Regions from separate parts of the Pseudomonas sp. TH08 genome, predicted to be linked through region 1. Evidence: riboswitches for the same ligand, from Rfam matches in the RefSeq annotation. Region 1 holds a riboswitch; the other holds the start of a gene.
The links. Region 1 has a riboswitch for cobalamin ahead of cobO (cob(I)yrinic acid a,c-diamide adenosyltransferase). Riboswitches for the same ligand answer to the same signal wherever they lie in the genome.
Positions count from the first base shown of each region.

Region 1 (4,374 bases):
CGACAGCCACAGGATTCGACGGGAAATAGAAGTGCACATAAGAAGCCGTCATCCGCCCTTCCCGATAAACCGCCTCAGCCCCGCGCCCGCCATTCGGGCTCAAGCCACGGGCAATCGGCGTCAGCTCAGTGGTGGTCAGCGAATGATGATAGGTGTGGCCACGCAGAGAGCCTTCCGGCAGATCCACCGCTTGCAGCGCCAACGCCGCCAGACGCTTTTGCATCACCGCATCGCCCGCCAGCAAACCGACCAGTTCGGCGCGAGTGCCTTCGACGTCGGTCAAGGAATCGAGCAGATACAACATGCCGCCACACTCGGCGAGTAACGGTTTGCCGGCCGCATGATGCGCACGGATCGCGTCGAGCATCGCGGTGTTTTGCGACAGCGCAACGTGATGCAACTCCGGGTAACCACCGGGCAGATACAGACTGTCCGCCGCAGGCAATTGCGTGTCGCGGATCGGCGAGAAGAAACTCAGTTCGGCGCCCATCGCCCGCAGCAGCTCGAGACTCGCGCCATAGGTGAAGGCAAACGCCTCATCACGTGCGACCGCGATACGCACGCCTTCAAGCAGCGGTTCTGCGACAACTACGTCAGGCGCGGCAAATTCCACAGCCGGTGGCAGCGCTACCTCGCAACTGCTGGCCAGCGCGTCGGCGGCCGCGTCGAGGCGCATATCAAGGTCATTCAGTTCGCTGGCCTGGACCAGACCAAGATGTCGACTCGGCAGTTCGATGCCGGTCTCGCGAGACAACGCGCCGTACCAGCGCAAACCTTCAGTGAGGCTGCCTTCGAGCAATTGTGCGTGGCGCAAAGTGCCGACACGGTTGGCCAACACTCCGGCAAACGGCAGATCCGGCTGATACTTCGCCAGGCCCAGCGCCAACGCACCAAAGGTCTGCGCCATGGCCGTGCCGTCGATCACTCCAAGCACCGGCACACCAAAATGTCGCGCCAGATCGGCGCTCGATGGCGTGCCATCGAACAACCCCATCACGCCTTCGATCAGGATCAGATCGGCCTCAGCGGCGGCTTCCCACAACAGACGACGACTTTCCTGCTCGCCGACCATCCACATGTCCAGTTGATACACCGGCGCACCGCTGGCGCGCTCGAGAATCATCGGATCGAGAAAGTCCGGGCCGCATTTGAAAACGCGCACCTTGCGCCCCTGATTGCGATGCAAACGGGCGAGCGCGGCGGTGACGGTGGTCTTGCCCTGACCGGAGGCCGGCGCGGCAATGAGTACCGCCGGGCAGTGACGTGGTTGATTCAAAGTTCGACGCCTTTCTGCGCTTTGATGCCAGCCTGGAAGGCGTGTTTGAGCATGCCCATTTCGGTGACCGTGTCGCCCATTTCGATCATTTCCGGCTTGGCCGCGCGACCGGTGACGATCACGTGCTGCATCGGCGGACGTGCCTGCAAATCGCTGAGCACCTGATCGAGATCGAGATAACCGTGTTTGAGGGCGATGTTCAATTCATCGAGCACCACCAGGCCGATCAATGGATCGCGCAGCAGTTCACGGGAGACGGCCCAAGCGGCTTCGGCGGCGGCGATGTCGCGTTGACGATCCTGGGTCTCCCAGGTGAAGCCTTCGCCCATGACGTGGAACCGTACCTGCTCCGGGAAGCGGCGGAAGAACAGCTCTTCGCCGGTGCTGTTGCGGCCCTTGATGAACTGCACCACGCCACACTGCATACCGTGGCCCATGGCGCGGGCGAGCATGCCGAACGCCGAGCTGCTCTTGCCTTTGCCATTACCGGTCAGCACCAGCACCAGGCCGCACTCGTCGGGCGAGTTGGCGATGCGTTCGTCGATCACGGCTTTTTTGCGCTGCATACGCGCCAGATGGCGCTCGTCGCGCTCGGGGGAATCAGTCATGGGGGAGCTCTCCGTTGAGGCTGGATAACGGCGGGCAGGCACAAGAATAGACGGCAAAAAGCCTGGCATCGCCCACCGTGATGCCGCTGGATGGATCAGGCCGGTCTCCGGGCTCATGAGCGGCATTCGCCAGACTGCGCGCCTTCCCGCTTCTTTCGAGGCAGTGGCTCAAGGCGCAGCTTTTACTCATTTACCGTTGCGGGGGCAGCGCCGGGATCGTGGTGACTTCGCTTGAAGACAACCCTCACCGGCTTCCCTGTTTCACTCTGTCGACGGGGGTCACAGAGCACCTGAAACAAGCCGCGAAGGTTAGAGGGTTGGGGGTGGAGCGTCAATTAAAGAGGGGGTCAGCGGGCGAATAACTGCCGCCGATCAATTATCTGGCGCCAATCTTGTGCCACACTGATACAAATGATATCAAAGAGCCATGCTTTTCTCCGAAAACGCCCATCACAACAATAAGGATGATTACGATGCAAGGCATGATCATCAGCAACCCGCGCCTGGAATTTCTGCGCCCGGTGCTTGAACGCTGGTTTGACTGTATCGACCGCTTTAACGCCGTACGGGGCGACAGCGACACACCGTACTGGCATGACGAGAAGGCCAATCTCGGTTCGCTCTCGGCAGCGGCCTGGATGGCCGAACTGGTCACCCTGAACGACACGCCTACGCGCAAACAAAATGAAGAAGGCGAGCGCAATGCCCGCGCTGATCTGTTCGTTGCCGGCGCCGAAGATCGCGCTTACATACAGGCCACACAGCGCTGGCCACGGGTCAACAACCTCAACCTGACCCAGGCCCTTCTCGACATCACCAACGATGCCAAACGCATCAGCTTTGCCAGCGACCTCAAACTCGGCTGCCTGTTTGTCGCCCCGCAAAAAGCCCAGCACAGCGCCAGCCCGGAAGAACTGCAGGACATGGTCGACGACCTGCAAAAAGAACACACCTGCGCGGTCGCCTGGTATTTCCCGTACGCCTACCGCAAGTTGCGCAGCGAAGCCGGCAACTATCACCCCGGCATTGCCGTGCTGTTCAAGGAGGCCCGCGGTTGAGCAGTTGAACCATCGGTCTTGCGCGCGCCTCTATGATTAAGAATGCATTCATAGGGAAGATCAGCAATGCGCAAGACCCAGCTCGCTCTCGTTATCGCGCTCGCCGGAGGGCTCGTCGCCTGTGGTGAATCCTCCAGCCTGCAAGTCTCCGACGGCACCGGCCCGTCACCGAAACTGCCCGAACCGAACAAGACCCTGGTCCCGACGGTGAACATCGCCCCGGCGATCGGCTGGCCCCAGGGTGGCAAACCCACCGCAGCGGCGGGCACGCAAGTCGCGGCATTTGCCGAAGGCCTTGACCACCCGCGCTGGCTCTATGTGCTGCCTAACGGCGATGTACTGGTAGCGGAAACCAATGCCCCACCGAAACCTGACGACAGCAGCGGCATTCGTGGCTGGGTCATGAAGAAAGTCATGGGCAAGGCCGGGGCCGGCGTGCCGAGTCCGAATCGCATCACATTGCTGCGCGATGCCGACCACGATGGCGTCGCCGAGACGCGCACCGTGTTTCTACAGAATCTCAACTCACCATTTGGCATGACCTTGGTCGGCAATGATCTGTATGTCGCCGACACCGATCGCCTGCTGCGATTCCACTACGAAGCCGGTGCGACCGAGATCAAAACCCAGCCGATCAAAGTGACCGACCTGCCGGGCGGCACGATCAACCATCACTGGACCAAAAACGTCATTGCCAGCAAGGACGGCAGCAAGCTGTACGTCACCGTAGGCTCGAACAGTAATGTCGGCGAAAACGGACTGGATAAAGAAGAGGGCCGCGCAGCGATCTGGGAAGTGGATCGTGCGACCGGCAATCACCGGATCTTCGCCTCGGGCATTCGCAACCCCAACGGCCTGGCCTGGGAGCCGACCAGTGGCGCGCTATGGACGGCGGTCAACGAGCGCGACGAGATTGGCAGTGATCTGGTGCCGGACTACATCACCTCGGTCAAGGACGGCGCGTTTTACGGGTGGCCGTTCAGCTATTACGGGCAGCATGTTGATGTGCGGGTGAACCCGCAGAATCTTGATCTGGTTGCCAAGGCCATCGCCCCGGATTATGCCGTTGGCCCGCACACCGCTTCGCTTGGCCTGACCTTCGCCGAGGGCAACACCCTGCCGGCGCAGTTCAAGGAAGGCGCGTTCATTGGCCAGCACGGTTCGTGGAACCGCAAACCGCACAGTGGCTACAAAGTGATTTTCGTACCGTTCGCCGCCGGCAAACCTACGGGCCAACCAGTGGATGTGCTGACCGGTTTCCTCGACAAGGACGAGAATGCATTGGGCCGGCCAGTGGGCGTGGTGATCGATCAGCAAGGTGGCTTGCTGGTGGCGGATGATGTGGGGAACAAGGTGTGGCGAGTGTCTGCCACGAAGTGATATTGAATTTGACCTGAAACAACTGTGGGAGCGAGCCTGCTCGCGAATGCGG
Region 1 is NZ_JAEKEE010000006.1:131,192-135,565, forward strand. Features, by position in the region: gene JFT91_RS26935 (cobyrinic acid a,c-diamide synthase CobB) at 1-1,276, opposite strand, end outside; gene cobO (cob(I)yrinic acid a,c-diamide adenosyltransferase) at 1,273-1,884, opposite strand; cobalamin riboswitch at 1,966-2,193, opposite strand; gene JFT91_RS26945 (hypothetical protein) at 2,358-2,942, shown strand; gene JFT91_RS26950 (PQQ-dependent sugar dehydrogenase) at 3,009-4,322, shown strand.

Region 2 (4,374 bases), on a different contig from region 1:
TCGGTGGCGGTTGCCAAGGCTGCGGCCAGGCCGACGTGACCCTGAAGGAAGGCATCGAGCGCACCTTGCTCGAGCGCATTCCCGAGTTGAAGGGCGTTCGCGACGTGACCGACCACACGCAGAAAGAAAACGCCTACTACTAAGTGGTGTTCGCTGCGGACAAGAAAAACGGCACCCCGTGAGTGCCGTTTTTTACGCCTGCGATTTATGTGTGTCTGCCTATTTTGTGGCGAGGGGATTTATCCCCGTTGGACTGCGCAGCAGGCCCCGGATTTTTGGGGCCGCTTCGCGACCCAACGGGGATGAATCCCCTCGCCACAGGGTTTGTATCCAGCCACAAAAGTCATTTGATTCACGGTCTGTAAAGGTGAGCATGCCCGGCGCGATACAGCGATGACTCACTGAAAACCTCACTCCCCAGCACTCGTCCCACCAGTATCAACGCCGTCCGCCGAAAACCCTTGGCCTCAACCTTCTCGGCAATATCTTCCAGCGTCCCGACCACCCAATCCTGATCCGGCCACGTCGCCCGGTGAATCACCGCGATCGGGCAGTCCGCGCCGTAATGCGGCAGCAGCTCCGCCAGAATCTTCTGCAGATGGTTGACCCCCAGATGAATCGCCATGGTCGCGCCATGCTGCGCCAGATTGCCCAGTTCTTCTCCTGCGGGCATCGGGGTCTTGTCTGCATAACGGGTCAGAATCACGCTTTGCGAGACGTCCGGCAGGGTCAGTTCAGCACCCAACAGCGCAGCACACGCCGCTGTGGCTGTTACGCCGGGGATGATTTCGAACGGAATATTCAGCTCGCGCAAGTAACGAATCTGCTCGCCAATTGCGCCATACAGACTCGGATCCCCTGAATGTACCCTTGCCACATGCTGGCCTTTGGCGTGCGCGGTTTTGATCAGTTCGATGATCTGTTCCAGATGCAATTCAGCGCTGTTGACCACGGTTTCAGCCTGATGACCGTCCAGTACCGCCGCCGGCACCAGCGAGCCTGCATAGATGATCACCGGGCAACTGCGGATCAACCGTTGGCCTTTGACAGTGATCAATTCCGGGTCGCCGGGGCCGGCGCCGATGAAGTAGACGGTCATCAAGAAATCCTGTGAAAAACGGGGCAGGGCAATGCTTCAGATGAAGATTGCTCATGATCAATGGCGGGGATTATCGGGGTTTTATGCAGCGCCGGCCAATGCCAAGGTCGCTTGAGCGTATTTTTGCCGGGAAATCAGCAGTTTTGCCGGTGCCCGGATCAACTGTTCAGCGAGTGCCAGTGCAGCACTCTCGGCAACGCCATAACAACCGGTGCGCTCGAAAGCGATTTGCGAATGATGGCTGAGTCGTTGCTGGTAACTGGCCAATTCTTCGCTGCTGAAGTACAGCAAGGGCAGGGCCAGTTGCGTGGCGAGTTCCTGCAAACCGGGTTCATCGCGCTTCAGGTCGATGCTGGCCAAAGCCTTGACTGCTTCCAGCTCGATGCGGTGCGCCTGCAAAGCCTGGTCGAGTAACGCGCGCAACGTGCTGGCGGGGCAGCCGCGCTGGCAGCCCAGGCCGACCACAAAGGTCGGCGCTGTGCTGTCATTGGTCATGCGTGGTATTGACCGTCGCTTTTGCGGCGGAACAACCAGGCGCTGATCAGGCCCAAGGCCAGCCAGAACGCCACGTTGGTCAACTGCGAAGCGATTTTGAACTGAGCTTCCAATGCTTCTGGAGCGAGCATCGAATGCACTTCCGGCTGCGGTGCGCCGATCACATGCGGGACGGCAAGAATCGCCACGCCGAGGATTTTCATCAGCCAGTGACGGCTGAACGCAATCAACGACAGGCCGACAGCGGTTGAGGCGGCCGTGCCGATCCACCACATCTGTCGCGACGCCAGGTCAGCGGCAGCGGTGCCCGGCAATTCCGGCGGCAGGCCCAGAGTCGGCGCCAGAACGAAAGTCGCATAACCGGCCAGGCCCCAGAGCAGACCTTGCGAGGTTTTGGTCGGTGCGCGCAGGGTGTAGAGACCCGCGAGCATCAGAGCGAAACCAACGGCCACCACCAGATTGCCGCCCGTGGTCGAAACCACGCGCTGCCAGCCGTTTTCCGGCTCCCAGGCTTCGGCATCATGAGTGTGCGCAGCGGCGCCGGCGGCGTGTTCGTGAACTTCAGCCACGGGTTCGGATTTCTCGAAGGTCTCGGCCTGCAGAATCAGCGGCGACACCCAGAAACTTTGCAGCAGCGTGAGGAGCAGGGCGGCCAACAGGCCGGTGAAACCTGCGGTTTGGGCAATTCGCTTGATCATGTCGGCAGGTCTCAGTGGCACGGGAACGCGGCGCTGTGGCGGGTATCGTGGGCGGCGTTGTGCACCGCTTCGATGTGCGAGAAACCGGCGAAGTAGACCAGACTGGCGCCGAGGATCGACGCGAAGATGGCAGCGCCAAGGCGTTGGCTCAGTGTGGCGGTGCTGGTGATTTTGTCCGTGTTGCTGCCGGTGCTGCTGATGATCGACATGGCGCTTCCCTCTGGAGTGTCAGCGGGTGAATCGAGCGCATGAAAACCCCTGCGGGTCTGGCTCGCAGAGGTTCGAACAGCGCCCGCCCACCGCGGGTTTGTTATGTTCAGCCACGCACAAAGTGCGGGCTGTGTGTTGCGGGCCGGTCTCCGGGCTCGCGAGGGGTTGGCGTCTGGCCGACCTGCAAGCATCACCTTCCCATGCCTTCTGGCACAGTGGATCTGACGCTTCGCTCGCTTACCGTTGCGGGGGCAGCACCGGACTGACATGGGCTTGAGTAAAGCACATGATTCACCGGTTTCCCGTTTCACCCTGTGAAGGGCACCCGTAACAAGTTGTGTAGGAGAGCATGAGGGGGGATTTGAGTCAATTGGGGGGGGGCAGATCCGTTGCTGCGGTAACGACTGCTTAGGGTTTCGCCCTGACGGCGAGTCACCTTTTCCAAACGCCGAAAAGGTAACCCAAAAGGCTTTACCCTGACGTACGGCCCTCGCTGTGGCTCGGGTTCCTTCGCTGCGGGATCGATCCGGGCGCATCGCCTACGGTTTGCTGCGCTGCACCTCCTCTCGATGCATTTGGCTGCGCCAAACGGTCGCTGCGCTACCACCCCCGGATCAATCCCTCCACTCAGCCTTCCGACGGGCCTTCTAGATCAAGAGCGGTACTCGAGCTAACGCTCATTGTGTTGAGTGGGGCGGCATGGCCGCGTTTGGGGTGTGCTTGTTTTTTGTGGGAGCTGGCTTGCCAGCGATGGCGGCCTGACAGCCGACCAAGCTCTCGCGGGTGAACCTGGCTCAAACTGTGGGAGGGGGCTCGCTCCCGAAAACGGCCTGACAGCCGACCAAGCTCTGGCAGCTGTACTCATTCCCTGTAGGAGCTGCCGAAGGCTGCGATCTTTTGATCCGCTTTGGCTTTAGCTTTGCTGTTGCTCTTCAGCCCCTTCGGCAGGCCGAGCGGAGGTGTTCATCCGGGGGTTAGGCGCGCAGCGCCGTTTGGCGAAGCCAAACACATCGAGAGGAGGTGCAGCGCAGCCAACCGTAGGCGATGCCCCCGGATGGACACCGTAGCGAGGGAACACTGAGCCCAAGCGAAGTGCCGTACGCCGGGGCCAAGCCTTTTGGGTTACCTTTTCGGCGTCTGGAAAAGGTGACTCGCTGTAAGAGCGAAACCGCCAGAAACATCACCCGCAGCAACGGATATGCCCCCAATCCCAGCCCCCCAAACAACAAAATCAAAAGATCGCAGCCTTCGGCAGCTCCTACAGGGGATAAGTCATGCTGCGTTCTTTTGATCTGCTTTGGCTCTTGATCTTCAGCCCCTTCGGCAGGCCGAGCGAAGGTGTTCATCCGGGGGTTAGGCGCGCAGCGCCGTGCGGCGTAGCCGCACACATCGAGAGGAGGTGCAGCGCAGCAAACCGTAGGCGATGCCCCCGGATGGGCGCCGTAGCGAGGGAACACTGAGCCCAAGCGAAGTGCCGTACGCCGGGGCCAAGCCTTTTGGGTTACCTTTTCGGCGTCTGGAAAAGGTGACTCGCTGTAAGAGCGAAACCCTGAGCAGCCGTTACCGCAGCAACGGATATGTACCCAGCGCCCCCCCAAAAAAAGACAAGATCAAAAGATCGCAGCCTGCGGCAGCTCCTACAGGGGAAAAGTCAGGCTGCGATCTTTTGATCTGCTTTGGCTTTTGCCCTTCAGCCACTTCGGCAGGCCGAGCGGAGGTGTTCATCCGGGGGTTAGGCGCGCAGTGCCGTTTGGCGAAGCCAAACACATCGAGAGGAGGTGCAGCGCAGCAAACCGTAGGCGATGCCCCCGGATAGACACCGTAGCGAGGGAACACTGAGCCCAAGCGAAGTGCCGTACGCCGGGGCCAAGC
Region 2 is NZ_JAEKEE010000004.1:691,851-696,224, reverse strand. Features, by position in the region: gene nfuA (Fe-S biogenesis protein NfuA) at 1-143, shown strand, start outside; gene cobM (precorrin-4 C(11)-methyltransferase) at 353-1,099, opposite strand; gene JFT91_RS20185 (cobalamin biosynthesis protein) at 1,181-1,594, opposite strand; gene JFT91_RS20180 (CbtA family protein) at 1,591-2,292, opposite strand; gene JFT91_RS20175 (CbtB domain-containing protein) at 2,304-2,501, opposite strand; cobalamin riboswitch at 2,626-2,846, opposite strand.
Region 2: linked by a shared signal. The riboswitch ahead of JFT91_RS20175 (CbtB domain-containing protein) and the one ahead of cobO (cob(I)yrinic acid a,c-diamide adenosyltransferase) in region 1 are both predicted to bind cobalamin.